One region of the Citrobacter enshiensis genome, then DNA from elsewhere that is predicted to be linked to it. Evidence: riboswitches for the same ligand, from Rfam matches in the RefSeq annotation. Region 1 holds a riboswitch; each other region holds the start of a gene.
What was found. A riboswitch is a leader RNA that binds a small molecule or an ion and turns the genes downstream of it on or off. The one in region 1 is predicted to bind thiamine pyrophosphate.

Region 1 (10,810 bases):
ATGTTAGCAGGAACATTAGAGGGGATGGATTTTATATAATCTTGTGAAAGTTGGCAGTTTTTTATCACGGGTATTATCGCGATAAAATCGCCTCCCTGACAAATAAGCCCAATTTTCTGTCCTGCTTCAAGATTCATTAACTTATCTTCTGGAATACCTTTAAAGAAAACGTTATCAAAATCACTGACAGATGCGCTAACGCGAGTCTCTTTAAACGCATCATAACCAATTTCTTTAATAGTGACTGGAACAAAAAAGGGGTGTTCGCCATAAAGTTTTTTGGCTTTTATTTCATTGCTTTTAAAATCTTTATACACCTGACTAAGTTTATACTCTTTTACTTGTGGTGAGTTGTATTTGTAGTCTGGATTTATGTTAAAAACCCATGAAGATTTTGAAAATTCTTCTTTATATTCTACCCATGAATTCCAAAGAGGGGTTTTTGCTGCATCAGCAATCACCTTCAATACCGCGTTGTCTGCAGCATTAACCGCAAAAGAAGATGCCACAAGAACCGCCAGAATTAAACGTTTCATTACTCGCCTTTAGTATGATCTAAGGTTGCTATGATAGGGCAATCATTGCCCCAGATTGTGGAGGAGGGATAGTTACCCGCACTGATGGAATGTTTCCCATCTTCATCAGTAATAACTTCATAGAAGGTTTTATTATCGGCGCTTCTGGCTATTTCTATATACCCGCCTAAACCCGTAGCGGAAGTAGTAGCGATCTTGCCGTTGATTTCATAGCTTCCAGCACTGTTAGTCGCTAAGGCACGACTTTCACCCCATCCAGAATTAACGACTAACTTAGCTCCCGTATCTTTGCATTTATACACAACAGTAAAAGCAGCAGGTGCGGCAAGCACGTTGATATATGCTGTCATTAAACAGGCGACAATCAAACGCCTCATGTTGATCATTTCCCTCTAAATAAATGATTCAGGAAACCATATTTAGCCGGTTTTTCAGGTGGTTGAGGCCGTTGAGGTTGTAAACTCTCCGCCAGATGCTCAGTCCCTTCTTTTATAACGCCAATAACATTACGATAACGAATGTAAAAACTGTCAACATCGTGATATGAAGGATCAGTTTTATTTTGTTCCTCCAACATGCTACTAATGGATTGAAATGAAATTTGCCAACATTTATCAACAAATTGACTGCTCATTTCTGGGGTAAGGTTAGCTGAATCCGATAATTTATCAAAATGCAAAAGATGGGCAATAACAAAATCATAAATGCTATCAAGTTTTTTGAATATCTCGGATAAACAAAAAATACAGTATGCTACATAGGCTTCACGATCATTACCACAAGGGCAATAGACGGAGTATTGTTTGCTTAACGCAATCGCAATGTCGCGGTATGTAGTCGCGCCATTGTGTTCAATTTCATTCACCCCGTCGGCATAGAGTGGGCTACACGCTTTCAGGAATAAGTTGAAGTATATCTTATTGCACCAGTAATCATTATTGATAGCGACAAAGTTTTCACTTTGTTCAAAGTTATCAAGCATCAGATTTGTAGCCAGTTCGAGTGCTTTTATATTATCGCCGTTGATCTCTACTTTAGCCTGATTGAAGACTCGGAACAATTCAGAGACGTTAAAAAGATCCAGGCTATTAGGTTCGAATTTAATTTTTCTATTACGCTCAGAAACAGAATTCACGAGCGCATTAATGTAAATGGGCTGTATCATTTCACTAACCTTACCAAAAATAGATATTATTTTATTATGCAAAGAGTAGCAGAGGTCGATATGTATTAAAAAAGCATTCAATAAAGTGTTTTATGGTGGTTTGTCCTTAAGCCTGATATTACTTACTTTGCATATCCAGCAAATTGGTCATTCTTCATTACGGCAATTTTATGGTTTTTATAAGTGATGATTTTATAGATCCCTTGTTGCCATGTGGCACCGTATCCACCGGATTCAATCACCGCCGCCGGTTTACCATCGACCGTGACGCTCTCGTTAATTTTCCAGATGATTTTTAAGCCGTCATAGTGCTTGATGATTGTTTGGCTATCAGAAACAGCCTGGTGATTACCACAAGTACCGGCCGCATCCTCGACTTGCGTACAGCCAGATTTCGCCAGCTTATCACGATAAGAATGACTGATAGCAAAAGCCGGAGAGGTGGCCAGGGTAGCCAGAACTATAGATACAATCAGCGTTTTCATTAATAACCCTCGCTGTTGGCGCTTTTGCGATGGTGGTGAGTCTGGTCAGTTTTATTGCTGTACAGCGCGTTGGCGTTTTCTAACGCTTGTTTCTCCGCTGCGGCGTTAATCGCCGATTGACGGTTTTGATCTGCAATATAGCAAGCATCACGACTGACGCCTTGCGACTCACATGCCGCCATACGAGAAGCGGAGGTAGAGCAGCCACTCAGAATAGAGCACACGGTGGCCAGAATAAGAATACCTTTCATCATATACCTTTATCTATTTGAAATATGCCTTCATATCATCCCCTGTTTTATAAGGGGGATTGTTATTATTAGAAACCGATGCCTACACCCGCGCCCATCGCAAAATCATTATTGGTTGAATCGCTAATTCCTGCTTTGATAATGGTGTTACTGCCTGCGTGGAACGATGCACCAACACTTAACGCTTGCTCATTTTTAAAAGAACCCACACCCGCAGAAACCATCATGGCCTGGCTTGCCTGAACCTGTGGCATTGAAGCAATCGCAATTGCTGAAGCAGCGCCGCTGCGAGCCTCTTTTTTGTTACTGTCGACTTCATCTTTTAACGAATTGAACTGCGCATTGCTGCTGGCTTGCTGTTGAGTGAAAAACTGCTTCGCATCCTGAAGGTCTTGCGCGACATTTGCCGATTGCTTAGCGGTAGCGGCAATCGCCTGGCTATTACCGGCGACTTTCGATTGCGTCGCGCTATCGACTTTCGTCACCGTGGTGGTGACACCATCACGTCCATCTTTGCCATCTTTTGGTTTAGGGGCGTCTTCAAGTGCTTTGATGCGTGTATCTTCATGAATATTTTGATTCAACAACGCATGATTCACTTGCTGCTGGTCGGATTTGTTGGTGGTGATTTGCGTTTGCAAATTCTTATCCCCACTCACACGGTTAGCCGTTTCACTATCAGCAGTGCTCTGATCCGCTTTGGTGTTAAATAAAATACCGATTTGATGATTATTAGAGGCAATTTGACCCGTGTGTAAATCGGCTTGTGTTTGAACATCGTCCACTTTCTGGTTTACGACAATGACTGCATCTTTCGTGCTATTTAAATCAGCATCGACAGACGTAATGCGATTGGTATTATTTTGAATCTGATCCAGGTCGTATGTTTTAACAGACTCATCAACCCCTTTAACAGCGATAAAGGTATTTGTACCATCTATCGTACCGATATAACCAACGCTGGCAGCATGAGCAGAAGAAATGGCAATGGCGCTAAAAACAACAACAGAAACCGCAGATTTAACAAATTTCATTTAAACGTTCCTACAAGAAATTAACATAAGTGTTATTACTCTTATTTTTAAGCGTTGAGACGATCTTTGTCTCTTCCAGACAATATCTTACCGAGTGGTGACTAATTTCCTTTTTTAGTAACGCGAATAAACTATCCAGCAACGTGATAGGTTAAACTTTGACGCAGATCACGTATGGCACGAATAGCTAAAGGTGTGAGGTGTAAAAATCTGCTGTTACCCAGATCAATAGAAGATAAGAGAATAAAGAGTGGAGGGAGTGAATTATATTTAATCTAAGAATGAGATTATGTAATGTAGGTTATTATTTCCTTTTGCTGCTTTATTTTTCCTACAACATTTTGGGTTTATTGGTTATGCATGGTGTTAATATTTTAGATAGAGTGGTTTTATTAGGTTGTTTAAAGTAGAACAAGTGATATTGATATGTGAAAAATATACATAACATTAATCACAGATACCATGCTCAATAACGTCATCTTTACCGTTTAGCGAATGCCTGAAGGCGTTTACCGGATGAGATATTTACGGTGAAATGGGCGTGATATTTGCTGGCGTAATTTACGACTTTCACCCTCCGGCTGCTAATGGCGTAGCGAGGATGTCAGGCTGTGAGCAAGGGCTTGCAATCGCGTACTGCTTTCCTTACTCTGTTAATATTAAAGAGATTTGTACTACTCAACGACTCGGGGTGCCCTTCTTTGTGAAGGCTGAGAAATACCCGTACCACCTGATCTGGATAATGCCAGCGTAGGGAAGTCTGACACTGCTCGTGTCTCATCTTCTTCACGCGGGCAGGAGCTGAACATGCAGCCTGACCTGCACAGCCGCGCTCTGGCGGCTCACACCTTGCACCAATTTCGAACACTTTCTCCCCTCACGCACTGTATGACGAATGACGTCGTACAAACGTTTACGGCGAACACATTGCTGGCGTTAGGCGCTTCGCCTGCCATGGTGATTGAACCTGAAGAAGCGGGCCAGTTTGCCGCTATCGCGAGTGCGCTACTGATTAATGTCGGAACACTGACACAGGCGCGCGCTGAAGCCATGCGCACGGCGGTGGAGCAGGCGCGCATTGCCAATACCCCCTGGACGCTTGACCCTGTCGCCGTGGGCGGGCTCGATTTCCGTCGTCGCTTTTGCCTGAATCTGTTGGCGCTGCAACCTGCCGCTATTCGCGGTAATGCATCTGAAATTCTTGCGCTTGCCGGAATGTCTGCGGGCGGGCGCGGAGTGGACACGACCGATACAGCAACCTCGGCGTTACCCGCAGCGCGAGCCCTGGCGCGTCAGTGCGGAAGTGTCGTGGTGGTGACGGGAGAGGTGGATTATGTGACCGATGGTCAACGTGCAGTCAGTGTCACCGGTGGCTCACCATTGATGACGCGTGTCGTGGGAACGGGGTGTGCTTTATCCGCGGTGGTTGCCGCCTGCTGTGCGTTGCCGGGGAATACGCTGGACAATGTCGCCTCCGCCTGTAGCTGGATGAAGCAAGCCGGACAATTGGCAACCGCCCGCAGTCAGGGACCTGGCAGTTTTATTCCCGCTTTTCTTGATGCTCTCTATAACCTGAACGCGGAGGAATATGCATGAAACGGATAAATGCTTTAACCATTGCTGGCACGGATCCCAGCGGCGGTGCGGGAATTCAGGCCGATCTGAAAACATTCTCGGCACTCGGTGCGTATGGTTGCTCAGTCATTACCGCGTTAGTCGCGCAAAATACGCGCGGCGTTCAGTCGGTCTACCGAATCGAACCTGATTTTGTCGCGGCGCAGCTTGATTCTGTGTTCAACGATGTGCGAATTGATACCACCAAGATCGGTATGCTGGCGGAAACCGATATCGTAGAGGCGGTGGCCGAACGTTTACAGCGCCATCAGGTGAAAAATGTGGTGCTGGATACCGTCATGCTGGCAAAAAGCGGCGATCCGCTGCTTTCGCCTTCCGCCATCGAGACGCTGCGAACCCGCTTGTTGCCGCAGGTATCCATTATTACGCCAAATTTACCTGAAGCCGCAGCGCTGCTGAACGCTGAGCATGCGCGAAGCGAGCGGGAAATGCGGGAGCAGGGTCGCGCGCTGCTGGCGATGGGCTGCGGCGCTGTGCTCATGAAAGGGGGACATCTGGATGATGCGCAAAGCCCGGACTGGCTGTTTACGCGCGAAGGGGAGATGCGTTTTACTGCTCCCAGAGTGAACACCAAAAACACCCATGGCACGGGCTGTACGCTGTCGGCGGCGCTGGCGGCGCTTCGTCCTCGCCACCAAAATTGGGCCGAAACGGTGCAGGAGGCAAAAATCTGGCTTTCTGCGGCGCTGGCTCAGGCAGATACGCTGGAAGTGGGCGAGGGGATTGGGCCGGTACATCATTTCCACGCATGGTGGTAATGGTAGTATACTGGCAACAGACTCGTCTGCCAGGAAAAAGATAAATGGAACAATCGCATACCCGGCTGATTGCGCAACTGAACGAACGAATTTCAGCGGCGGATAATACGCCGCTTTACATGAAGTTTGCAGAAACGGTCAAGAATGCTGTGCGCAGCGGTATTCTTGAACATGGCAATATTTTGCCTGGTGAGCGTGATCTTAGCCAGTTGACTGGCGTTTCGCGAATTACGGTTCGTAAAGCGATGCAATCGCTGGAAGAAGAAGGGGTGGTGACCCGTGCGCGCGGATATGGGACGCAAATCAACAATATTTTTGAGTATTCCCTGAAAGAGGCACGTGGTTTTTCTCAGCAGGTGGTCCTACGCGGTAAAAAGCCCGATACGCTGTGGGTCAATAAACGCGTAGTTACCTGCCCGGACGAGGTGGCGCAACAACTGGCGATCGCGACCGGAAGTGAGGTCTTCCTGCTAAAACGCATTCGCTATGTGGATGAGGACGCGGTTTCCATCGAAGAATCATGGGTGCCGGTGCATCTTATTCATGACGTGGATGCCATTGGCGTCTCACTGTATGACTATTTTCGCAGCCAGCACATTTTTCCCCAGCGTACGCGTTCTCGCGTGAGTGCTCGTATGCCGGATGCCGAGTTTCAGTCACATATTCAGATGGACAGCAAAGTGCCGGTGCTGGTGATAAAGCAGGTGGCGCTTGATCAACAACAGCGGCCCATTGAGTACAGCATCAGCTACTGTCGCAGCGATCTATACGTTTTTGTGTGCGAGGAGTAGTTCTTCGCGCAGCGGCGCGCAATCCCCCCCGCGATGCCCAACCACCCAGGATGCCACTGCGTTGCCGAGCAGTACGGCATCTGCCAGTGACCAGCCGGATGACAGTCCGGCCAGCACGCCTCCGGCATGGCTGTCTCCCGCGCCGATTGTGTCTACGACCTCGACCGGAAACGCCGGGACGCAGCCCGCAGCGTGCTGACTGAAGAACCATGCGCCGTCTTTATCGTGGCGCACGACCACCGGCGCGGAAAATCGCGCCAGCCAGGCTGCGCCAAAGGCGGTCATTTCGGTACTGAGTTCAAAGCGTTCGGCGGCGATTTCCGCCTCCTGGCGGTTGAGAGACACCAGAGGACGCAGTGCCATAATCCGTGACATTAATGCCTCTGGAATATCGCCGATACGTGGGCCGAAATCGATAAAAGGCGTCACGTCGTCCAGACCTTCCAGCCAGCACACCAGCCGTTCACCGCAAGGGGCGGCGAGCTGATAGCCGGAGAGATAGAGCAAACTCTGGCGGGGGACGGACAACTGCGCCAGCCAGTCGCTATTCCACTGGTTTTCTACGCCGCTGAATGACATAAAGGTGCGTTCGCCATCAGGCTCCACCAGGGCCAGACACCAGCCGTTATCACCTTCGGCGTTGTCGATCAGACTCTGTAAACCCTCTTTTGCCATTCGGTTACGGATAATATCCGCCCATACGCCCTGGCCCAGCGGTAGGGCATTGCTGGCTTCAATCCCCAGACGTTTTAAGGCCACGGCGATATTCAGCGCGCAGCCGCCAACATGCACACCCTGTTGTTTTAACTCAATGTCGCAGCCGCGCCAGGGCAGAGCCCAGGCATCGGCAATCACGTCAATCACCGCCGCGCCAACCACGGTGACAGGGCGACGGGTGGTCAGGGTCGGCAACAGATCTCGCAGGTGCGCAGCATTCATGCTACCTCCCGCATTTGACGCAAACGCACCAGTTCGGTGGCGTAGCGAGCAAAATCCAGCTGATTAACTGCATCCAGTTCTTGTTTCAGGTCCGGGGAGATAGCCCCAATACCGTTTAATGCGCCGCAAATGGCGGTCGCCATCGCGCCAATGGTGTCGGTATCGCCGCCGAGGTTGGCGCAAAGGATCGCGCAACGATTCGGGTCGGTCTGCGCCAGCTCCACCATCGCGATGGCGCAGGGCACGGATTCAATGGTGCTGGTGCCCGCGCCGACGACCTGGTAAAGCTGTTCGCTGGCGGATTCAACGCCGTTGGCCTCACGAACGATCTTCAACGCCAGTTCCAGACGGGCCGAGAGCGAAGCGCTAAAGGTGGTGATGCGTTTTTGCTGTGCGTGATGGGCGATGGCAGGCAGTGAGTCGACAATTCCCTCCCAGGACTCGCCATCAATGGCGCGAGAAATCGCCCACGCGACCACCACGGCGCCTGCCACCGCGAGATCGGACTTATGCGTTGGACTGGAGGCCAACGCTACCTCATCAATAAAGGTATTCAGAGAATGGGTCGGTAACAGGCAGCCTAACGGTGAGACGCGCATCGCAGCACCGTTAGTGACGCCGTTGTTCTCAAGCTCAGCCACAGGTTTACCGTTACGGATGGCGTTAAGCGCAATTTTGGACGTTGGGCCAAGTACGTTTTTGTTGAAAGCATCGAAGCGTTCCGCCCACGCCAGAATGTTTTGTCCGATCACGTCAGGATTAATTTTCCCGTCGCATTCGAGCAAGGCATCCGCCAGACACAGCGCCATGGACGTATCGTCAGTAAACTCCGCCCTGGCAAAATAACAGGCGGCGTTGTTCTCCTTTGGACCCGCCAGGAAGCGGTCAATCCAGCCAAAATGTGCTTTCACGCGCGTTCTTGGCCACAGCTCCGACGGCATTCCCATCGCATCCCCTAATGCTTGCCCGTAAAGAGCGCCGAGAATACGTTCAGCTTTCATTTTACTTCCCCTTGTGTCAGTGCAATATCGCGATCGTCCACGTTAATGGTGGTGATTTCCTTATCGGATTCGCGAAAGAAAATCATAAACAGGACAGCAATCACCGCGATCATCACCGCGCCAAATGTCCACATGCCCGCCCAGTTGAAGGTGAGGCCGTTTACAGGCTCTTTATACGCAAACATTTTTTCCATCATCATGCCGCCGAGGCGGTAGCCCAGCAGGCTGCCAAACCCCTGGCAGCAGAGCGTAATCAGGCCCTGAGCCGCCGTACGCATATGAACTGGCGCCTTTTTGTCGACATAAATGTAGGCTGTCACGTAGTAGAAATCGTAACTCACGCCATGAAGCAGAATGCCGAGGAACAGCAGGGCGTAAGTGAAGTATTCCTCTGCGCCGCCGTAAATAAAGAATCCATAGCGAATGGCGGCGGTGATAAGACCAAGCAATAGAACCTTTTTAATACCAAAACGTTTGGTAAAGAAAGGCAACGCCAGCATAAAGAAGATTTCAGAGAACTGCCCAAGCGTCATCCAGCCGGTCGCATTTTGCATGCCCACTTCCGTCAGATAGCCATTGGCGAAGATGTAGTAAAACGCCAGCGGCATGGCAAACAGGAATGAACAGAAGAAGAAGACCAGAAAGTTTTTATCACGCAGCAGGATTAGCGCATCCAGACCCAGCATAACTTTGAGATCCAGCTTGCCGGTGCTTTTTGGCGGCGTATCCGGCAGAAAGAGGGCAAAGACGCCCAGCAATGCCGAGCTGGCAGCGGTGATAAGCAACGGAATGTTGGTCGGCGAGATATCGCTGTAACCCAGCATCTGCGGTAAGAATCCGCAGGCCAGACCGGAGGCTATCCAGCCGATCGTCCCCATGACGCGGATGCGCGGAAAGTCGCTTTCAACGTCCCCTACGTTGGCAAACGCAATACTGTTGGTCAACGCGATGGTCGGCATATAGGTGAGAGAGTAGGCCAACAGCAGCGGGAAGAAACCGGAGAACGTGGTTTGCTGCGCGGCGAAATACATCAACACGGCGCCTGCAAACATCAGTACCGCTAAGACTTTTTGCGCGGAGAAAAAGCGGTCAGTTAACGAACCGACGAGGATAGGGGAAAGTATGGCGGCAATGGCGGTACAGGCGTAAGACCAGCCGATTTCACCGGCGGTAAAACCGCTTTTACTCAACCATAGCCACAAAGGGACGAACCAGGCGCCCCAGATAAACCATTCAACAAACATCATGAACGACAGCTTCACTGTAGTTTTCATCTTTAAATCCTTCATGACAGGTAAGGTACGCTCAGACACTACCATTTAATAATACCTTTAAAATACCTTTGGGCTTTAATTTTGACCGCTGTAACACTTTTTCGTACGTGAATCGTGCCAGCAGATAGCGCTGAAAAGTGCGTTAAAGTTGGAAAAAATGCCCACCTGATACCAGGCTTATGGCTGCCCGCAAAAGGCGGGTCAGGACAATACACACTCCGATACGCAATCGGAATGACGGGAGCATAGCTATGACTGATATTGCGCAGTTGCTTGGCAAAGACGCCGACAGCCTTTTACAGCATCGTTGTATGACCATTCCTTCTGACCAACTTTATCTGCCCGGACATGACTACGTTGACCGCGTGATGGTTGATAATAATCGCCCGCCCGCCGTCCTGCGTAACATGCAGACGCTGTATAACACCGGGCGTCTGGCAGGGACCGGGTATCTTTCTATTTTACCTGTCGATCAGGGGGTAGAACACTCTGCCGGGGCGTCCTTTGCGGCGAATCCACTTTATTTTGATCCGAAGAACATTGTGGAACTGGCGATCGAGGCGGGTTGTAACTGTGTGGCCTCCACTTACGGCGTGCTGGCGTCGGTTTCTCGACGCTACGCGCACCGCATACCGTTCCTCGTGAAACTCAACCACAACGAGACGCTGAGTTACCCCAATACCTTTGACCAAACGTTGTATGCCAGTGTCGAGCAGGCATTCAATATGGGCGCGGTGGCGGTCGGCGCAACCATCTATTTTGGTTCGCAAGAGTCACGCCGTCAGATTGAAGAGATCTCAGCTGCCTTTGAGCGTGCGCATGAACTGGGAATGGTGACCGTGCTCTGGGCGTATCTGCGCAATTCAGCCTTCAAGAAAGACGGCGTGGATTACCATGTGTCTGCTGACCTGACCGGGCAGGCCAACCACCTGGCTGCTACC
Region 2 (10,810 bases), 2.3 Mb from region 1:
TCACCGCAGGTTGTGACATCCCCAGAGAATGTGCCGCTCGCGTGATATTTTGTTCCTGCATTACCGCATCAAAAACGGTTAATAAATTGAGATCAACCATTCGAAGTTGCGGTTTCCCCATCTCTAAAAGATGCGGTTTAGTTTTTACTTCCGGCATATATAACTCCACTGTCACACTACACTTCCTTTTCCTTGGGGGAATGCAGAAATAAACTCAGAAAATATGATTTACCATGCATATAGAATAAGAAAAAGGAAAATATAAAAATTAGGAAAACATAAAGGCATCGTTTAGAAAACGGTGAAAGATATGGCAAACATAACGTGATGGATGTCACACCCCAATAATTCACAATACTCAAATTACGAAAGCAATATAACCATAAGCCTGACGAATATACAATCATGCGCTTGGTGAATGATTATTTAAGTTTTAATTAAATATTTATATTAGTAGAACCCTTACTCTTAACATTAATTTATCAATATGATGCTGGAGAGGATAAATACTCATTCACTGAATGATATAAAAACAATGTAAATCATAAAGATAAACAACGCCTTTACAAGACCTTCCAAACACCTTTCCTGACGGGTAAATGAAAAAAAATATGCTTAAGTATTTCAAATGATGAAAAATGTAAACGACCAATGACTATTTTGTCCTTTATTAGACTGAATACCAGCACAATTAGCTAAAGTAAAAGACAGAATTCCCCGCGTAACAGCGTCATTTTGCAGGCGACAGGGTTGACATCAGACAACGTATCCAGTACCACTAAAAGCATATCGCTTTCGCCTGGAGTTTGATTAATGAATCGTAACGTTCGCTTCCTCAGCCTACTACTACTAAACGCATCCTCGTTGCGCGGTAGACTGGTGAGCGACATTCAGCATTAAGTCAGCTTCCAGTAAGACAAAAAACCCGCGCCGTTGCGCGGGTTTTTTTATGCCTGATGCAAGGCGCTCTCAGAGACAAGGACCTAAACCATGAGCCAGCAAGTCATTATTTTCGATACGACCTTACGCGACGGTGAACAGGCGTTACAGGCAAGCCTGAGTGTGAAAGAAAAACTGCAGATTGCCCTGGCTCTTGAGCGTATGGGCGTTGACGTAATGGAAGTCGGTTTCCCTGTCTCTTCGCCTGGCGATTTTGAGTCCGTACAGACCATCGCGCGCCAGGTCAAAAATAGTCGTGTGTGTGCTCTGGCTCGCTGTGTAGAAAAAGATATCGACGTGGCGGCTGAGTCGCTGAAAGTTGCAGAAGCATTCCGTATCCATACGTTTATCGCCACATCGCCGATGCATATCGCCACCAAATTGCGCAGCACGCTGGACGAGGTCATTGAACGCGCAGTTTACATGGTCAAACGTGCGCGCAATTACACTGATGATGTGGAATTTTCATGCGAAGACGCAGGCCGCACCCCAATTGCCGACCTGGCTCGCGTGGTAGAAGCCGCCATCAACGCGGGTGCGAAAACCATTAACATCCCCGACACCGTGGGTTACACCATGCCCTTCGAATTTGCCGGCATCATTTCCGGGCTGTATGAGCGGGTTCCGAACATCGATAAAGCCATCATCTCTGTTCACACGCACGATGACTTAGGTTTGGGCGTGGGTAACGCGCTGGCGGCAGTGCATGCGGGGGCGCGTCAGGTAGAAGGCGCGATGAACGGTATCGGCGAACGTGCCGGTAACTGTTCGCTGGAAGAGGTGATCATGGCGATTAAAGTGCGTAAAGATATCCTGAACGTACAGACCCGCATTCATCACCAGGAAATCTGGCGTACCAGCCAGTTAGTCAGCCAAATCTGTAACATGCCGATTCCAGCGAACAAAGCGATTGTTGGCAGCGGCGCTTTTGCCCACTCCTCCGGCATCCATCAGGATGGCGTGCTGAAAAACCGTGAAAACTACGAAATCATGACCCCAGAATCGATCGGTCTGAATCAGGTTCAGTTGAACCTGACGTCACGCTCAGGCCGTGCGGCGGTAAAACACCGTATGGATGAGATGGGTTATAAAGAGAACGAATACAGCCTGGACAATCTGTATGACGCTTTCCTGAAACTGGCGGATAAAAAAGGCCAGGTATTCGACTACGACCTGGAAGCGCTGGCGTTCATTAATAAACAGCAGGAAGAACCAGAGCATTTCCGTCTGGATTATTTCAACGTGCAGTCCGGTTCGAACGATATCGCCACGGCGTCCGTCAAACTGGCCTGCGGTAACGAAGTGAAGGCAGAAGCGGCCAACGGCAACGGTCCCGTCGATGCGATCTACCAGGCCATCAACCGTATCACTGATTACAACGTCGAGCTGGTGAAATACAGCTTAACGGCAAAAGGCCACGGTAAAGATGCGCTGGGTCAGGTGGATATCGTCGCCAACTATAATGGTCGCCGTTTCCACGGTGTCGGCCTGACGACGGATATCGTCGAATCCTCCGCCAAAGCGATGGTGCATGTCCTGAACAACATCTGGCGTGCGGCAGAAGTCGAAAAAGAGTTGCAACGCAAAGCTCAGAACAACGAAAACAACAAGGAAACCGTGTGATGTCGAAGAATTACCATATTGCTGTTTTGCCGGGTGACGGTATTGGCCCGGAAGTCATGGCGCAAGCCCTGAAAGTACTGGATGCCGTTCGCAACCGCTTTGCCATGCGCATTACCACCAGCCATTACGACGTAGGCGGCGCCGCCATCGACAATCACGGTCAGCCGCTGCCGCAGGCCACTGTTGAAGGGTGTGAGCAAGCGGACGCCATTTTGTTTGGCTCGGTCGGTGGCCCAAAATGGGAAAAACTGCCGCCTGACCAGCAACCCGAGCGTGGCGCCTTACTGCCGCTGCGTAAGCATTTCAAATTGTTCAGCAACCTGCGTCCAGCCAAACTGTATCAAGGGCTGGAAGCATTCTGCCCGTTACGTGCGGATATTGCCGCCAACGGTTTCGATATTCTGTGCGTGCGCGAGTTAACCGGTGGGATCTATTTCGGTCAGCCAAAAGGCCGTGAAGGTCACGGTCAGTATGAAAAAGCCTTTGATACTGAGGTCTATCACCGCTTTGAAATCGAGCGAATTGCACACATTGCATTTGAGTCGGCACGTAAGCGCCGTCATAAAGTGACCTCGATTGATAAAGCGAACGTGCTGCAAACGTCCATTCTGTGGCGTGAGATCGTCAATGAAATCGCCAAAGAGTATCCGGACGTTGAACTGGCGCATATGTACATCGACAACGCCACCATGCAGTTGATCAAAGATCCGTCTCAGTTCGACGTATTGCTGTGCTCCAACCTGTTTGGCGACATCCTGTCTGACGAATGCGCCATGATCACCGGCTCCATGGGCATGCTGCCTTCCGCCAGCCTGAATGAACAAGGTTTCGGCCTGTATGAACCTGCGGGCGGCTCGGCGCCAGACATCGCCGGGAAAAATATTGCCAATCCGATTGCGCAGATTCTGTCTCTGGCGCTGTTGCTGCGCTACAGCCTGGAGGCAAACGACGCCGCAACCGCAATAGAAAGCGCCATTAATCGCGCGTTAGAAGAAGGTATCCGCACCGGTGATTTAGCCCGTGGCGCTGCCGCAGTCAGTACCGATGAGATGGGCGATATCATCGCCCGCTATGTCGCGGAAGGGGTGTAATCATGGCTAAAACATTGTATGAAAAATTGTTCGATGCACACGTGGTCTATGAAGCACCAAACGAAACCCCGCTGTTGTATATCGACCGTCATCTGGTGCATGAAGTGACCTCTCCGCAGGCATTTGATGGCCTGCGCGCGCATGGCCGTCCGGTTCGCCAGCCGGGTAAAACCTTCGCGACGATGGATCATAACGTCTCCACACAAACCAAAGACATCAACGCGTCGGGTGAGATGGCCCGCATTCAGATGCAGGAGTTGATTAAAAACTGCAACGCGTTCGGCGTCGAACTGTATGACTTGAATCACCCATATCAGGGTATCGTCCACGTGATGGGCCCTGAACAGGGCATCACCCTGCCGGGCATGACCATTGTCTGTGGCGATTCCCATACGGCCACCCACGGCGCATTTGGCGCGCTGGCGTTCGGTATCGGGACCTCTGAAGTTGAGCACGTCCTGGCGACGCAGACCCTGAAACAGGGCCGTGCCAAAACCATGAAAATCGAAGTTAATGGCACTGCGGCACCGGGGATTACGGCAAAAGATATCGTGCTGGCGATCATTGGGAAAACCGGCAGCGCCGGCGGTACCGGGCATGTGGTTGAATTTTGCGGTGACGCTATCCAGGCCCTGAGCATGGAAGGCCGTATGACGCTGTGCAACATGGCCATCGAAATGGGCGCGAAAGCCGGTCTGGTCGCGCCGGATGACACCACGTTCAACTATGTACAGGGTCGTCTGCACGCACCGAAGGGGAAAGATTTTACCGACGCCGTAGCATACTGGAAAACCCTGAAGACCGACGATGGCGCCAAATTTGATACCGTCGTTACCCTGCAGGCGGAAGAGATCGCGCCGCAGGTCACCTGGGGCACCAACCCGGGACAGGTCATCTCTGTGACGGAGAATGTTCCCGATCCCGCGTCATTTGCCGATCCGGTCGAACGCGCCTCCGCCGAAAAAGCGCTGGCCTATATGGGACTGAAACCCGGCATTCCGTTAACGGAAGTGGCTATTGATAAAGTGTTTATCGGCTCCTGCACCAACTCGCGTATTGAAGATTTACGTGCGGCGGCAGAAATCGCCAAAGGCCGCAAAGTGGCTCCGGGCGTACAGGCGCTGGTGGTGCCAGGCTCTGGCCCGGTGAAAGCCCAGGCGGAAGCGGAAGGCCTGGACAAGATCTTCATCGAGGCCGGTTTTGAGTGGCGTTTACCCGGTTGCTCCATGTGTCTGGCAATGAACAACGATCGCCTGAATCCGGGTGAACGTTGCGCCTCCACCAGCAACCGTAACTTTGAAGGTCGTCAGGGACGCGGTGGACGTACACACTTAGTCAGCCCGGCTATGGCCGCCGCCGCCGCCGTTACCGGTCATTTTGCCGACATTCGCAGCATCAAATAAGGAAACCACCATGGCAGAGAAATTTATCCAACATACAGGCCTGGTTGTCCCGCTGGATGCCGCCAACGTCGATACCGACGCGATTATTCCTAAGCAGTTTTTGCAGAAGGTCACCCGCACCGGCTTTGGCGCACACCTGTTTAACGACTGGCGCTTCCTGGATGAACATGGCCAGCAGCCCAATCCGGAGTTCGTACTGAACTTCCCGCAATATAAAGGGGCCTCCATTCTTCTGGCGCGGGAAAACTTTGGCTGCGGCTCTTCGCGCGAGCACGCACCATGGGCGCTGACGGATTACGGGTTCAAAGTGGTCATAGCCCCCAGCTTCGCAGATATTTTCTACGGCAACAGCTTCAACAATCAGCTGCTGCCGGTGAAGTTAAGCGATGCGGACGTGGATGCGCTGTTTGCCCTGGTGCAGGCGAATCCGGGCATCACATTCGACGTGGACCTGGAGGCTCAGGTGGTTAAAGCGGGAGATAAATCCTACCCCTTCACGCTCGACGCGTTTCGCCGCCACTGCATGATGAACGGTCTGGACAGCATCGGGCTGACGCTGCAACACGAAGACGCCATTACGACATACGAAGAGAAGCAACCGGCGTTTATACGCTAATACTGATGATGCCGGATGACGACGCAACGCGTCTCATCCGGCATTTTTATACATCTTTTACCCGTCCGGTCATCGCCAGCGTCACCACAGAAATTGCCGCAATCACCCAGTAGACGGCAAAATGCCCGTAACTTTGCGCTACCGCGCCCTGGATAACTCCGGCCAGGATCACTCCCGTTGAAATACTGTTGGTGAACAACGTTGTTGCCGACCCCGCCCGCCCCGGCATCAGATCCTGAAACCACAACATCCCGATGCCCGCGATAATGCCAATAAACACCGCATTAAACAGTTGCAACACCAGCAACGCCGCATGGCTGTGAAAAAAGATAAGTCCAAGATAGAAAAGGACGCCTGCCGCGACCGCCGTGATCATCATGCGCCGCTTTCCGAAGCGCTTCACATAATAGCCCGCGAGGATCATCGCCGGGATTTCCAGCCCTGCCGCCGTCCCCATCAGGATCCCCGCCAGTTTGTCCGGTAATCCTAGTTCACTGCTTATCCAGAGCGGCATATCAATGATGTACATGGTATTGCAGGTCCACATTAAGGTGGACGCAATAAACAGCATGCGCACATTTTTATCCTGCCAGCCGCCGGTCGGCGTTTCAGGCGCATCGGCGGGTTGTTCAACACGCGCCACCGAAGGCAGTATCAACGCAATCAGCACCAGGCTGATGGCAAAGATCCCAGCCGCGATAGCAAACATCGTGGTGAAGCCATAATTCAGCGCCAGCATAAACGCCAGCGGCGGGCCAATCACCCACGCCAGCGAGAGCTGGGCACGCATCACCGAGCTGAACATCACCACTTCCCGCGCTGAGCTGTCAGCGTATTCCCGCGCCAGCGCGAACAGCTGTGGCATGGCGCTATTCGCCAGCGATGCCAGCAGTACACCGCAGGTAATCAACGTGAGGTAATGACGATTAAACGCAAACAACAGCGCGTTACCGATGGCCATCAGACAGCAAAACATGATCAGTCGACGGCGGTCGCCCCGGTTATCCGAACGTTTTGCCAGCCCCAGACTCACCGCGATCCCGGCAATGGCGTTTACCGTATAAAACAGCCCGACCCAAAACGGCTGCGCCCCCACTTCGCGGCTCAAAAACAGGCTCAACGTCGGCGCCTGAAGCGCACCTGCCACGCCCATCATAAAAGCAACCAGCATGAACGCCGCGTAAACACCATTAAGACGCCGTCCCATCGTCATAATCCAGAGCATACAGTTCCTTATTCGCGCTGCCGAAACGAAAAAAGCCAGCAGGTATTATCTGCTGGCGGGTGATTTTAGGCCAGAGCCTACACCAATACTCAGTCACACATGATGTCTGCAATTTGGAACTCAGAGATCAGGCTGTCACCTCCCATTGCATCAGTTCTTCGAGCATCTTTAAGCGCTGCGGCGCGCTCAGGCAAGCCAACCAGGACCACCCTTCTGTCGCGGTAAAGTAGTGCAGAAAAAACGGACGCATAGACGACCTCTCCATATTGCTTCATCGAAATCCATTATTGACCTAATATGGGGATTATAAAATTGCTGAGTTTTGCGCAGGAGTTCCTCTTTTATGTCTTCAGGTCGTCTGCAACAACAGTTCATCCGTCTCTGGCAATGCTGTGACGGAAAAACGCAAGACACCACGCTGAATGAGCTGGCGGAACTGCTAAGTTGCTCCCGCCGCCATATGCGCACGCTGCTGAACACGATGCAGGCGCGCGGCTGGCTGACCTGGGAAGGCGAAGTCGGTCGCGGTAAACGCTCACGCCTGAGCTTTCTCTATACCGGACTTGCGCTACAACAACAGCGGGCGGAGGACCTGCTGGAGCAGGATCGCATAGACCAGCTGGTGCAATTAGTCGGTGACAAAACAGCCGTACGGCAAATGCTGGTCTCGCATCTGGGCCGCAGCTTCCGCCAGGGCCGACATATCCTGCGCGTGCTTTACTATCGACCGATGCACAACCTGCTGCCGGGTAGCGCATTACGCCGTTCTGAAACCCACATCGTCCGGCAAATCTTCAGCGCGTTAACCCGCGTAAATGAGGAAAATGGGGAACTGGAAGCCGATATTGCCCATCACTGGCAGCAAATTTCCCCTTTGCAATGGCGATTCTTTCTGCGACCGGGGATTCACTTTCACCACGGGCGAGAGCTGGAAATGGAAGATGTGGTGGCGTCTCTCACGCGCATCAACACCCTGCCGCTCTACTCGCATATTACGCAGATTGTCTCTCCGACAGCCTGGACGCTGGATGTGCATCTCTCGCAACCCGATCGCTGGCTTCCGTGGTTGTTAGGCCAGGTTCCGGCGATGATCCTGCCGCGAGAATGGGAAACCCTGAACAATTTTTCCAGCCATCCGATAGGCACAGGTCCGTATGCCGTCATACGCAATACGCGTAATCAACTGAAGATCCACGCCTTTGATGATTACTTTGGCTATCGGGCGCTCATTGATGAAGTGAACGTTTGGGTATTGCCGGACATTAGCGAAGAACCGGCATGCGGCTTGATGCTCGAAGGCACTGTAGAAAGTGAAAAGGCCATTGAAAGTCGTCTTGAAGAAGGCTGTTACTATTTACTCTTTGATGCGCGAACCCATCGCGGCGCCAATCAGCACGTCAGAGAGTGGGCAAGCCACGTGCTTTCTCCCACCCATTTGCTTTACCACGCCGATGAGCAGTACCAGCGCCTGTGGTTCCCCGCCTATGGATTACTGCCCCGCTGGCACCATGCCCGGCCGGGGCGCGGTGAAAAACCTGCCGGGTTGGAAACCCTGACGCTGACGTACTATCGCGAACACATTGAACATCGGGTTATCGCCCAGATCATGAGCGCCCTGCTGGCAGAGCATCAGGTTCACCTGAACATCCAGGAGATCGACTACGATCAGTGGCACGCAGGCGAGATCGAAAGCGACATCTGGCTCAACAGCGCCAACTTTACGTTGCCGCTCGATTTCTCACTGTTCGCTCACTTATGCGAAGTGCCTCTGCTGCAAAACTGTATCCCGCGAGACTGGAAAGAAGATGCCGCGCAGTGGCACGCAGGCGAGATGAATCTGGCCGCGTGGTGCCAACAGTTGCTCGCCAGCAAAGCGATTGTGCCGCTTATTCACCACTGGCTGATCATTCAGGGACAGCGCAGTATGCGCGGCTTGCGGATGAACACGCTCGGCTGGTTCGATTTTAAATCGGCGTGGTTTGCCCCACCGGATCCTTAATCCTTTTGATTTCTTCACGTAATCATTACAATGTGCCGTTCTCAACGGGGTGCTGCGCCATGTGCGCGGGCTGAGAAAATACCCGTCGAACCTGATCCGGATAACGCCGGCGAAGGGATTTGAGGCTAACGCTCAAGTCCTTTGCCACTCTTTTACTGAGGTGCAAAGTGTTAAAAAAATGTCTTCCCTTACTGGTGCTGTGTGCTGCACCGGTCTTCGCTAAACCGGTCCTGACCGTGTACACCTACGACTCCTTCGCCGCCGACTGGGGACCCGGTCCCACCATCAAGAAAGCCTTCGAAGCCGACTGCCAGTGCGAACTGAAAATGGTGGCGCTGGAAGATGGCGTTTCGTTGCTTAATCGCCTGCGCATGGAAGGGAAGAACAGCAAAGCGGATGTGGTACTCGGGCTGGACAACAACCTGCTCGACGCCGCCACGCAAACCAAACTGTTTGCGAAAAGCGGCATTGCCCCCGACGCAGTCAACGTACCTGGCGGTTGGCAGAACGACACCTTTGTCCCCTTCGATTACGGTTACTTCGCGTTTGTTTATGATAAAAACAAGCTGAAAAACCCGCCTAAAAGCCTGAAGGAGCTCGTCGAAAGCGACCAGAAATGGCGCGTGATTTATCAGGATCCACGTACCAGCACGCCGGGTCTTGGACTGATGTTGTGGATGCAGAAAGTCTATGGCGATAAAGCCCCCGAAGCCTGGCAAAAACTGGCGGCCAAAACGGTCACCGTCACCAAAGGCTGGAGCGAAGCTTATGGCCTGTTCCTGAAAGGGGAAAGCGACCTGGTTCTGAGCTACACCACCTCTCCGGCGTATCACATTATCGAAGAGAAAAAAGACCATTACGCTGCGGCAAACTTCAGCGAAGGCCACTATCTGCAGGTAGAAGTCGCCGCGCGTACCGCCGCCAGCAAGCAGCCGGAACTGGCAGAGAAATTCCTCAAATTTATGGTTTCTCCGGCATTCCAGAACGCCATCCCCACCGGCAACTGGATGTACCCTGTCACCCGCGTCACTCTGCCCGCCGGGTTTGATCAGTTGGCCAAACCGGCCACCACCCTGGAGTTCACTCCTGCTGAGGTGGCATCCCAACGTCAGGCATGGATCAGCGAATGGCAACGCGCCGTCAGCCGTTAATTCCCGGCTGGCTGATACCAGGGCTTTCCGCCGCCACGTTGATGGCGGTCGTCGCCCTGGCGGCATTTCTGGCGCTCTGGCTTAACGCGCCGCAGGGAGAATGGCTCTCGCTTTGGCAGGACAGCTACCTGTGGCACGTGGTGCGTTTTTCGTTCTGGCAGGCGTTTCTCTCGGCGCTGTTGTCGGTGGTCCCGGCGATTTTCCTTGCCAGGGCGCTTTACCGACGCCGTTTCCCCGGTCGTCTGGCGTTATTACGCTTGTGCGCCATGACCCTGATTCTGCCGGTACTGGTCGCCGTTTTCGGTATTCTCAGCGTCTACGGCCGCCAGGGCTGGCTCGCCACACTCTGGCAAGCGCTGGGGCTAGAGTGGCATTTCTCGCCTTACGGGTTGCAGGGCATTCTGCTGGCGCACGTCTTTTTTAATCTGCCGATGGCCAGCCGCTTGCTGCTCCAGGCGCTGGAAAATATCCCCGGCGAACAACGACAGCTTGCGGCGCAGCTAGGCATGCGCGGCTGGCATTTTTTCCGCTTTGTGGAGTGGCCGTGGTTGCGTCGGCAGATCCCTCCGGTGGCAGCGCTCATTTTTATGCTCTGCTTCGCCAGCTTTGCTACCGTTCTCTCACTCGGCGGCGGTCCCCAGGCCACCACCATCGAGCTGGCGATTTATCAGGCCCTCAGTTACGACTTTGATCCTGCGCGGGCGGCAATACTGGCGTTGATCCAGATGACATGCTGCCTGGCGCTGGTGCTGCTCAGCCAGCG
Region 3 (10,810 bases), 2.0 Mb from region 1:
GGCTGTAATCCTTGCGCTGCCAGCGCCCCGGCAACATCTTCAGGACGCCGGGCGTCGTACGGGGAAAACTGCTCCAGTTCAGGGTGATCATCAGCATAACCGCCAGGTTGTGTCTTCGAAAACGCGCTGACATTGTTAATCGCCAGGGGGATAACGTGATCGCGAAACCACGGCGATTCACGCGTAGAGAGCGACAGTTCGATCTCCGGAGCAAGCAGGCGAAATGCGCAGATGGTTTGTACCAGTTGACGCTCATCCATGATGGACGCGGGCTCAATCCCTCCCGTGCACGGACGCAGACGCGGGAAAGAGATTGAGTAGCGGCTCTGCCAGTACTGTTTCTGCATCCAGAGCAGATGCTCAGCCACCATATAACAATCAACCCGCCAACTGTCAGACAGACCAATCAGCGAACCCAGCCCGATTTTATCGATCCCCGCACGACCCAGCCTGTCTGGCGTTTCCAGCCGCCAGAAGAAGTCCTGCTTTTTCCCTTTTAGATGGTGCTGTGCGTACATCGCCTGATGGTAGGTTTCCTGATAGACCATTACGCCATCCAGTCCCAGGGTTTTGAGCTCGGCGTACTCTGCCTCTGACAGCGGTTGTACTTCCATCTGTAAAGAGGCGAACTGGCGGCGGATGGCCGGCAGATGGCGGCGAAAGTAGTCCATGCCTACTTTCGCCTGATGCTCTCCGGTTACCAGCAGCAGGTGCTCAAATCCCAGGGCACGAATGGCTTCACATTCACGGGAAATCTCATTGTCATCCAGCGTTTTGCGCTTGATGCGATTGCTCATCGAAAAGCCGCAATAGGTGCAGTCATTGGCACAAAGGTTGGAAAGATAGAGCGGGACGTAAAAACTGACCGTATTGCCAAACCGCTGGCGGGTGAGGCGTTGCGCCCGTTGTGCCAGCGGCTCCAGGTACGCACTTGCAGCAGGAGAGAGCAGCGCCATCATGTCATCGCGACTCAGTTGCGTGGCGTTCAACGCCCGTTCGACGTCAGCAGCCGTTTTGCTGTTGATGCGCAGGTGGATATCGTCCCAGTCCAACTCGCGCCAGCGGTCGGTGAACGTCTTCATGCCGATGTCTCCAGGAATCCGGTTAACGGGCTGGTGGGGTGAGCATGTGCGCTACGTCTTCCCGGTACGGCCTGACGCGCCAGAATGCCCGCTTCCACCGCCAAACGGAAGGCCTTCGCCATCATCACCGGATCGTCAGCCACCGCAATCGCCGTGTTCACCAGCACGGCGTCGGCACCCAATTCCAGGGCCTGTGTGGCGTGGCTAGGGACACCGATCCCCGCATCGACGACGACCGGCACGGTTGACTGCTGGATAATAATCTCCAGCATGGCGCGGGTTTCCAGCCCCTGATTTGAACCAATCGGCGCACCGAGTGGCATCACGGCGGCACAGCCGACCTCTTCAAGACGTTTGCACAGCACCGGGTCGGCCCCGCAGTAGGGCAACACCACAAAACCTTGCTTGACCAGCGCCTCGGCGGCTTTCAGTGTTTCTATCGGGTCTGGTAGCAACCAGCGCGCGTCGGGGTGAATTTCCAGTTTCAGCCAGTGAGTGCCCAGCGCTTCCCGCGCTAATTGCGCGGCAAAGATGGCCTCTTCCGCCGTTTTGGCGCCAGAGGTATTGGGCAACAGCGTGACGCCCGCTTCGATGAGCGGTGCCAGAATAGCGTCGTTGTGCTGACGCAAGTCAACGCGCTTCATCGCCAGCGTCACAAGCTCGCTGCCGGAGGCACGAATCGCCTCTGCCATTAAGGATGAAGAGGCGAATTTCCCGGTCCCCGTGAACAGATGTGAGTCGAACGTTTTATCTGCAATACGTAACATATCAGCCCCCGGCAATAACCTGAAAAAGCAGGATCTGATCACCGTCCTGCACGATTTGCTGTTCCCACTGTTCGCGCGGCAGGATCTGTTGATTCAGCGCCAGCGCGGCACCAGGCTTGAGTTGGTCGAGCTGATTCAGCAGGTCGGTAACAGACATTCCCCCGGCGCACTGCATCGGCTGATCATTAAACTGAATCTGCATGTTGCCCTCCGCATACCGGGCAGCCGCTGGCGCGTCGTAACGCCAGGCTGCGCCACTGGCTGGTTTTGGCGTCAAACAGACGCAGTTTACCCGTGAGCGTTTCCATGCCGTTCAGGAGTTTAATGGCCTCCAGCGCCTGCAATGTGCCCATCACGCCGACCACTGGCCCAACGATGCCTGCGGTACGGCAGTTGCGTTCCGGTTCTTCGTCGTCCGGCCACAGGCAGCGATAACAACCCTGCTCCCAGGGGGGTGTCAGAACCATCAATTGACCGCCAAAACCAACGGCGCTGGCGGTAATCAGTGGAGTATTGAGCGCGACGCAGGCGGCGTTGATCTGCTGGCGGGTGGCCATGTTATCGGTACAATCCAGCACCACATCAGCATTTGCTACCGCGTGTCGAAGCGCATCGCCGGTGAGCCGTTGCTGTAACGCCACCAGTTCAATATCCGGGTTGAGGCGCGCCAGCCTCTGCTTCGTGACGTGCGATTTTGGGCGGGCGATATCATCGGTGGTGAAGAGGATTTGCCGTTGCAGGTTGCTCAGATGCACATCGTCATCGTCAGCCAGAACCAACGTGCCGATGCCCGCACCCGCAAGATAGAGCGCGGCGGGCGAGCCTAATCCGCCTAAACCGATGACCAGCGCGTGGCTTGCGAGCAGCTTTTGCTGCCCTTCAATCGCGATATCGCCAAGCATGATCTGGCGGCTGTAGCGCATAAAGTCACGATCATTCATCGCCAGCTCCTGCGATCTCCAGCAACTGCGCGGTGGCAGCACGCCAGTCTGCTGCCTGCGTAATCGCGCTGACGACGGCAATACTGCCGACACCGGTAGCCAGTACCGCAGGCGCGCGCTCAAGGCTAATCCCGCCGATGGCGACGGCAGGATAATCAGCCAGACGTTCAATATGGCGTGCCAGCTGTTCCAGCCCTTGCGGGGCGGAGGGCATCTGTTTGGTTTGTGTTGGGAAGACATGCCCCAGCGCGATATACGAAGGACGCGCGGCCAGCGCCACGTCAATTTCCATATCATCATGGGTCGAGACGCCAAGGCGCAGCCCTGCCGCCTGAATCGCCTTCAGATCGGTGGTTTCGAGATCTTCCTGACCCAGATGGACACCGTACGCGTTGTGCTTGATCGCCAGTCGCCAGTAGTCGTTGATGAACAACCGGGCGTCAAAACGACGCCCCAGCGTAATCGCGGCGATAACGTCCGCTTCGACGTCTTCATCGCGCTTATCTTTAATCCGCAGTTGAATCGTGCGCACGCCCGCCTCCAGCAGGCGTTCAATCCAGAGTACGCTGTCCACCACCGGATAAAGTCCGAGACGGAAAGGGACAGTTGGGAAATCAGGCTGGTACATCAGGCTTCCTCCCGCTTCAGATAGATTTCATCGCCTTTGGCACGGAAGTTCTCCGACATGTCTGCCATGCCCACTTCAATGGTTTGTGCGGCGGCGTAGTCGCGAACTTCCTGGCTGATTTTCATCGAGCAGAACTTCGGCCCACACATTGAGCAGAAGTGGGCGACTTTGCCCGATTCCTGCGGCAGCGTTTCATCGTGGTACGCGCGGGCGGTGAACGGGTCGAGGGCCAGATTAAACTGGTCTTCCCAACGGAATTCAAAACGCGCTTTCGACATGGCGTTATCGCGGATTTGTGCGCCCGGATGGCCCTTTGCCAGGTCGGCGGCGTGCGCGGCGATTTTGTAGGTAATCAGCCCCTGTTTCACGTCTTCTTTGTTTGGCAGGCCGAGGTGCTCTTTCGGGGTGACGTAGCAGAGCATCGCGCAGCCAAACCAGCCAATCATCGCCGCGCCAATCCCGGAAGTGAAATGGTCATAACCCGGTGCGATATCAGTGGTCAATGGGCCTAAGGTGTAGAACGGCGCTTCATGACAGTGCTCCAGTTCCTCGGTCATGTTGCGGCGGATCATCTGCATCGGGACATGCCCTGGGCCTTCGATCATCACCTGCACGTCATATTCCCAGGCGGTTTTGGTCAGTTCACCGAGGGTGTGCAGTTCGGCAAACTGCGCTTCGTCGTTGGCATCCTGAATTGAGCCAGGACGCAGGCCATCGCCGAGAGAGAGCGCAACGTCGTAGGCGGCGCAGATTTCGCAAATCTCGCGGAAGTGCTCGTAGAGGAAGTTTTCCTGATGATGGGACAGGCACCATTTCGCCATAATCGAACCGCCGCGCGAGACAATCCCGGTCAGCCGTTTAGCGGTCATCGGCACGTAGCGCAGCAGCACGCCTGCGTGGATGGTGAAGTAATCCACCCCCTGTTCCGCCTGTTCCAGCAGCGTATCGCGGAAGGCTTTCCAGGTCAGATCCTCGGCGATCCCGTTGACCTTCTCCAGCGCCTGGTAGATCGGCACAGTACCGATCGGCACCGGGCTGTTACGCAGGATCCACTCGCGGGTTTCGTGGATATAGCGGCCCGTTGAAAGGTCCATCACCGTATCTGCCCCCCAGCGGGTGGACCAGACCAGTTTTTCGACTTCTTCTTCGATGGAAGACGTGACCGCCGAATTGCCGATATTGGCGTTTACTTTGACCAGGAAGTTGCGGCCGATAATCATCGGCTCAGATTCCGGATGGTTAATGTTCGCAGGAATAATCGCGCGTCCGGCGGCCACTTCATCACGGACAAACTCCGGGGTGATGTTTTCCGGCAGGCGTGCGCCAAAGCCTTCGCCTGGATGCTGGTGGCGTAACACCTCACTGCGAATGCGCTCGCGCCCCATGTTTTCACGGATAGCGATGAACTCCATCTCCGGCGTGACGATACCCTGGCGCGCATAATGCAATTGCGTGACGCATTTTCCGGTTTTGGCACGTTTCGGCGTTAACAGGCCGCTAAAACGCAGTTCATCGAGGCCGTCATCGGCCAGACGCTCTTTGGTATAGGCAGAGCTGCGGTCGGTCAGTGCTTCGCTATCGGCGCGGGCGTCAATCCACGGTTGACGCAGTTTTGCCAGACCCTGTTCAACATTAATCGCGATATCAGGATCGCCATACGGGCCCGAGGTGTCATACACCGGAATGGCTTCGTTTTCTTCGTATTGTGGATGGTCTTTTGTGCCGCCGGTTAACGTCGGACTAAGCTGGATTTCGCGCATTGGGATGCGGATATCCGACTGCGAGCCGGTGATATAGATCCGTCTGGAGTTCGGAAAGGCGGTGCCTTCCAGCGTATTGATGAAGTGTTGGGCGTGTTCGCGTTGCTGGCGACGGGTTAATTTTGTTGCAGACATAGCTCATTCCAAAAAAGTAAGGACATGGCTTGTCAGACGACGGATGAAGCAAGAGAGACGATCGCCGCAATGGCGATGCAATAGCAGATTGACTCTTGTTCCCTTCGCAGGTTTTAACCTGATCAGGTTCCGCGGATCCCGAATTAACGGTCTCAGCCCGTGCTTTCACACTGGGCACTCCGACAAGAAATAACCCCCGCTAAAGGGGGCGATAAAAGTAAGTTACGCGTTAATAGCGTCGAACTCAAGCAGGACGTTTATCCCTGGCGCTGTCGTGCATCGCGTCAAAGACCAGCATAATTAGCTTATCTTCAAGGATAAATCGGGATTCCAGCGCTTCGCCGATATCTGATAAAACCTTTTGAAATTCAAGGTAGTTATCATGATCGATGGCCATTTCCAGGCTGGAGTCGTAGTAATCCATAATGCATTGGGTATTGGCTTCCAGCAATGGCCAGATTTTCGTTGCGTTTAAAAGCTGCCCGTTACCTTCCAATTTATGGAGAATACGTTCATAAATACTGAAGTGTCCGGCGGAAAGGTAATCGACCAGGCTTTGACAAAAATCATCCAGCGCTTTTTCGTTTAAGCGCATATACGATTCTTTGCCAGGCTTAATGCCAACCAGATTGTAGTAAGCCACGAGCAGATGCTTACGTACATGTAGCCAGCGATCAACCAGTTTATTACTTCCTCTGACGTGTTCTGTCAGGTTATCCAGCTGGTTTAACATGATTGACTCCGCAAGTTTAGATTCAAAAAACTGCTCACTCAAAAATGTAAAAATAATGTAAACAACATGCCTGTGAAGCAAAGGTAGCGCAAGAGATATGGATCGTATAATTGAAAAATTAGACAGCGGCTGGTGGATTGTCAGTCATGAGCAAAAAATATGGCTACCTCGCGGAGAGCTGCCACATGGCGAAGCGGCAAGTTTTGATCTGACGGGGCAGCGCGCACTCCAGATCGGGGAGTGGGAAGGCGAACCCGTCTGGTTGGTACAGCAGCATCGCCGCCATGATATGGGATCCGTACGGCAGGTTATCGATCAGGATGTCGGCCTGTTTCAACTGGCCGGGCGCGGCGTGCAACTGGCGGAGTTTTACCGTTCGCATAAATTCTGTGGCTACTGCGGTCATTCGATGTACCCGAGTAAAACCGAATGGGCCATGTTGTGCAGCCATTGCCGCGAACGCTATTACCCTCAAATAGCCCCTTGTATTATTGTGGCTATTCGCCGGGATGACACCCTTTTGCTCGCCCAACATACCCGCCATCGCAATGGTGTGCATACGGTGCTGGCCGGATTTGTTGAAGTGGGGGAAACCCTGGAACAAGCGGTGGCGCGTGAAGTCATGGAAGAAAGCCGTATTAAAGTGAAGAACCTGCGCTATGTCACGTCTCAGCCGTGGCCCTTCCCGATGTCGCTCATGACGGCGTTTATGGCGGAGTACGACAGCGGGGAGATTGTGATCGATCCGAAGGAGTTACTGGACGCGGGTTGGTACCGTTATGACGATCTTCCGTTACTGCCGCCGCCGGGCACTGTCGCACGTCGGTTGATCGAAGATACGGTGGCAATGTGTCGGGCAGAGTACGAGTGACATGATACACTGGGCGCATAACGCTAAAGGAATGTAAAAATGACCGAACTGAAAAACGATCGTTACCTGCGTGCGCTGCTGCGCCAGCCCGTTGATATCACCCCTGTATGGATGATGCGGCAGGCAGGCCGTTATCTCCCGGAGTATAAAGCCACCCGTGCACAAGCGGGCGATTTTATGTCACTGTGCAAAAATGCCGAGCTGGCGTGCGAAGTCACCCTCCAGCCGCTGCGCCGTTACCCGCTTGATGCGGCGATCCTCTTTTCGGACATCCTGACCATTCCGGATGCGATGGGCCTGGGGCTTTACTTTGAAGCCGGAGAAGGCCCGCGCTTTACCGCGCCGGTGACCTGCAAAGCCGACGTCGATAAACTGCCAATCCCTGATCCCGAAGATGAACTGGGCTACGTGATGAATGCGGTACGTACTATTCGTCGCGAACTGAAAGGCGAAGTCCCGTTGATTGGTTTTTCCGGCAGTCCATGGACGCTGGCGACATACATGGTGGAAGGCGGTAGCAGCAAAGCCTTTACCGTCATTAAAAAGATGATGTATGCAGACCCGCAAGCGCTCCATTTACTGCTCGATAAACTGGCGAAAAGCGTCACGCTGTATCTCAATGCGCAGATCAAAGCGGGCGCGCAGTCGGTGATGATTTTCGATACCTGGGGCGGCGTGCTGACCGGGCGCGATTATCAGCAGTTCTCACTTTATTACATGCATAAAATTGTCGATGGTCTCCTGCGTGAGAATGAAGGGCGTCGTGTGCCGGTCACGCTGTTTACCAAAGGCGGCGGCCAATGGCTGGAAGCGATGGCGGAAACGGGCTGTGATGCGCTGGGGCTCGACTGGACCACAGACATTGCCGATGCGCGTCGTCGCATAGGACACAAAGTGGCGCTGCAGGGGAATATGGACCCCTCCATGCTGTATGCCCCTGCGGCGCGTATTGAAGAAGAAGTCGCGACGATTCTGGCGGGATTCGGCCAGGGTGAAGGCCACGTCTTTAACCTCGGGCACGGCATTCACCAGGATGTGCCGCCAGAACATGCTGGCACCTTTGTGGAGGCAGTACACCGGATTTCAGCGCAGTATCACCAGTAAGGGATCGGCATGGATCTCGCGTCGCTACGCGCTCAACAATGTGAACTGGCTGCATCGGTTTCCCGCGAAGATCGTCTGGATAACGATCCCCCGGATCTGATCGCAGGCGCTGATGTTGGGTTTGAGCAGGGCGGTGAAGTGACGCGAGCCGCAATGGTGCTGTTGAAGTATCCTTCGCTTGAACTGGTGGAGTACAAGGTGGCGCGTATCGCCACCACCATGCCGTATATTCCTGGTTTTCTCTCCTTTCGTGAATATCCCGCGCTGCTGGCCGCGTGGGAACAACTCTCGCAAAAGCCTGATTTAGTGTTTGTCGATGGTCACGGTATTTCTCATCCGCGTCGCCTCGGCGTTGCCAGCCATTTTGGGCTGCTGGTGGATGTGCCGACCATCGGCGTGGCGAAAAAACGGCTGTGCGGCAAATTTGACCCTCTCTCTGCCGAACCCGGTGCTCTGGCGCCGTTAATGGATAAGGGCGAGCAACTGGCATGGGTCTGGCGTAGCAAAGCGCGCTGCAATCCGCTGTTTGTTTCTACCGGGCATCGGGTTGGGCTGGACAGCGCCCTGGCATGGGTACAACGCTGTACGAAAGGGTATCGCTTACCTGAGCCTACGCGTTGGGCAGACGCTGTGGCGTCGGACCGTCCGGCATTTGCGCGTTGGCAAGAAATTCAGCCTTGATTCAGGTACACTTCCGCTAATTATCGTTTTCGAGATCTCATCATGTTACAAAACCCGATTCATCTGCGCCTTGAGAAGCTGGAAAGCTGGCAACATGTCACTTTTATGGCCTGTTTGTGCGAACGCATGTACCCCAACTACGCCATGTTCTGTCAGCAGACTGAATTTGGCGATGGGCAGATTTACCGCCGAATTCTGGATTTGATTTGGGAAGTGCTGACGGTCAAAGATGCGAAAATCAATTTCGACAGCCAGCTGGAAAAGTTTGAAGAGGCCATTCCGTCGGCAGATGATTACGATCTGTACGGCGTTTATCCCGCGATTGATGCCTGCGTGGCATTAAGTGAATTGATGCACTCGCGTCTGAGCGGCGAAACGCTGGAACACGCAATTGAAGTCAGTAAGACGTCTATTACCACCGTTGCCATGCTGGAAATGACCCAGGCCGGGCGAGAAATGACCGATGAGGAGCTCAAAGAGAACCCTGCGGTTGAGCAAGAATGGGACATTCAGTGGGAAATATTCCGACTTTTGGCCGATTGCGAAGAACGCGATATTGAGCTGATAAAAGGGTTACGCGCAGACCTGCGCGAGTCCGGCGAGAGCAACATCGGTATAAATTTTCAGCAATGAGACCAGAAAACGTGATTTAACGCCTGATTTGTCATGCCTGAAGGCTTCCCTTCCGCCCCCCGTCTGGTCTACATTTGGGGGGCGAAAAAAAGTGGCTATCGGTGCGTGTATGCAGGAGAGTGCTTTTCTGGCATTTTCGTCGCACTCGATGCTTAGCAAGCGATAAACACATTGTAAGGATAACTTATGAACAAGACTCAACTGATTGATGTAATTGCAGACAAAGCAGAACTGTCCAAAACCCAGGCTAAAGCTGCTCTGGAATCCACTCTGGCTGCTATTACTGAGTCTCTGAAAGAAGGCGATGCTGTACAACTGGTTGGTTTCGGTACCTTCAAAGTGAACCACCGCGCTGAGCGCACTGGCCGCAACCCGCAGACCGGTAAAGAAATCAAAATCGCCGCAGCTAACGTGCCGGCATTTGTTTCTGGCAAAGCACTGAAAGACGCAGTTAAGTAATTCGCGTGGCAGTGAACAGTTTTAGCGAAGGGGCGGGTTCGCCCCTTTTGTCTGTCTGGCGTCGTACGCTGACGCTGGCAGGCGCGCTATTGCTGACCGCGTGCAGTCATAACTCTGCGCTTCCCCCCTTTACGGCCAGCGGTTACGCGGACGATCAGGGGGCGGTGCGTATCTGGCGTAAAGATTCCGGTGGTGATGTCCATCTGCTTTCCGTCTTTAGCCCATGGCGTGGCGGCGAGACGACCACGGCTGAATATCGCTGGCAGGGCGATACGCTCTCTCTGATTGAATTCAACGTTTACGGCAAACCGGCAGAGCATATCCGCACCCGTTTCGACGATCGTGGTGAACTGAGCTTTATGCAGCGTGAGGTTGGCGGGCAAAAACAGCAGCTTTCCAGCGATCAAATTGCGTTATACCGCTATCGCGCCGATCAAATCCGCCAGACCAGCGACGCGTTGCGTCAGGGGCGGGTGGTTTTACGCCAGGGACGCTGGCACGCCAATCAGACCATCACCACCTGCGAAGGCGAAACGCTGAAGCCCGATTTAGACGCGTGGGCAATCAGCCATATTGAGCGCCGCCAGAGCCGCTCGTCGGTTGAGGTGAGCGTGGCATGGCTGGAGGCGCCTGCAGGTTCTCAGTTGCTACTGGTGGCGAATGAAGACTTCTGTCGCTGGCAGCCAAAAGAGAAAAGTTTCTGATACATCGGGGTTTACCAGTGGCCTATCCCCATATGGCCGCCACCCCGATGATATCCACCACCGCCGCAACCCATTCCTGTACCACGCGGCACGCCTGCCTCCACCATCGCAATATCGCGTTTCACCTGTTGATCATTCAGCGACTGACGCAAAGAGGTCATCTCTTTCGCCACGGCGCTAATTTTCGCGCTATCGGGTGAGCTGGCGGTTAATAACGCATTGTACTCATACTGTTTGGACGTTAATTGCTGACGTAACGAACGGGTCTGTGAGTCGTAATCATTATCGATTTTCTGGGCGGCGGTTTGCTGT

Region 2: linked by a shared signal. The riboswitch ahead of thiB (thiamine ABC transporter substrate binding subunit) and the one ahead of thiM (hydroxyethylthiazole kinase) in region 1 are both predicted to bind thiamine pyrophosphate.
Region 3: linked by a shared signal. The riboswitch ahead of thiC (phosphomethylpyrimidine synthase ThiC) and the one ahead of thiM (hydroxyethylthiazole kinase) in region 1 are both predicted to bind thiamine pyrophosphate.

Annotation. Positions count from the first base shown of each region.
Region 1 covers NZ_CP119862.1:1,697,241-1,708,050, forward strand. The annotation lists gene P2W74_RS08125 (hypothetical protein) at 1-536, opposite strand, end outside; gene P2W74_RS08130 (hypothetical protein) at 536-913, opposite strand; gene P2W74_RS08135 (hypothetical protein) at 919-1,701, opposite strand; gene P2W74_RS08140 (hypothetical protein) at 1,824-2,186, opposite strand; gene P2W74_RS08145 (hypothetical protein) at 2,186-2,440, opposite strand; gene P2W74_RS08150 (YadA C-terminal domain-containing protein) at 2,506-3,471, opposite strand; TPP riboswitch at 4,149-4,245, shown strand; gene thiM (hydroxyethylthiazole kinase) at 4,279-5,067, shown strand; gene thiD (bifunctional hydroxymethylpyrimidine kinase/phosphomethylpyrimidine kinase) at 5,064-5,864, shown strand; gene P2W74_RS08165 (GntR family transcriptional regulator) at 5,909-6,655, shown strand; gene P2W74_RS08170 (PfkB family carbohydrate kinase) at 6,629-7,594, opposite strand; gene P2W74_RS08175 (ADP-ribosylglycohydrolase family protein) at 7,591-8,595, opposite strand; gene P2W74_RS08180 (nucleoside permease) at 8,592-9,869, opposite strand; gene fbaB (class I fructose-bisphosphate aldolase) at 10,121-10,810, shown strand, end outside.
Region 2 covers NZ_CP119862.1:4,026,479-4,037,288, forward strand. The annotation lists gene leuO (transcriptional regulator LeuO) at 1-157, opposite strand, end outside; gene leuL (leu operon leader peptide) at 814-900, shown strand; gene leuA (2-isopropylmalate synthase) at 991-2,562, shown strand; gene leuB (3-isopropylmalate dehydrogenase) at 2,562-3,653, shown strand; gene leuC (3-isopropylmalate dehydratase large subunit) at 3,656-5,056, shown strand; gene leuD (3-isopropylmalate dehydratase small subunit) at 5,067-5,672, shown strand; gene P2W74_RS19180 (sugar efflux transporter) at 5,719-6,897, opposite strand; gene sgrT (glucose uptake inhibitor SgrT) at 7,025-7,147, opposite strand; gene sgrR (HTH-type transcriptional regulator SgrR) at 7,241-8,896, shown strand; TPP riboswitch at 8,932-9,032, shown strand; gene thiB (thiamine ABC transporter substrate binding subunit) at 9,064-10,047, shown strand; gene thiP (thiamine/thiamine pyrophosphate ABC transporter permease ThiP) at 10,023-10,810, shown strand, end outside.
Region 3 covers NZ_CP119862.1:4,574,115-4,584,924, reverse strand. The annotation lists gene thiH (2-iminoacetate synthase ThiH) at 1-1,082, opposite strand, end outside; gene thiG (thiazole synthase) at 1,079-1,849, opposite strand; gene thiS (sulfur carrier protein ThiS) at 1,851-2,051, opposite strand; gene thiF (thiazole biosynthesis adenylyltransferase ThiF) at 2,035-2,790, opposite strand; gene thiE (thiamine phosphate synthase) at 2,783-3,418, opposite strand; gene thiC (phosphomethylpyrimidine synthase ThiC) at 3,418-5,313, opposite strand; TPP riboswitch at 5,396-5,505, opposite strand; gene rsd (sigma D regulator) at 5,558-6,046, opposite strand; gene nudC (NAD(+) diphosphatase) at 6,144-6,917, shown strand; gene hemE (uroporphyrinogen decarboxylase) at 6,957-8,021, shown strand; gene nfi (deoxyribonuclease V) at 8,031-8,702, shown strand; gene P2W74_RS21745 (YjaG family protein) at 8,745-9,335, shown strand; gene hupA (nucleoid-associated protein HU-alpha) at 9,522-9,794, shown strand; gene P2W74_RS21735 (DUF1481 domain-containing protein) at 9,806-10,498, shown strand; gene zraP (zinc resistance sensor/chaperone ZraP) at 10,510-10,810, opposite strand, start outside.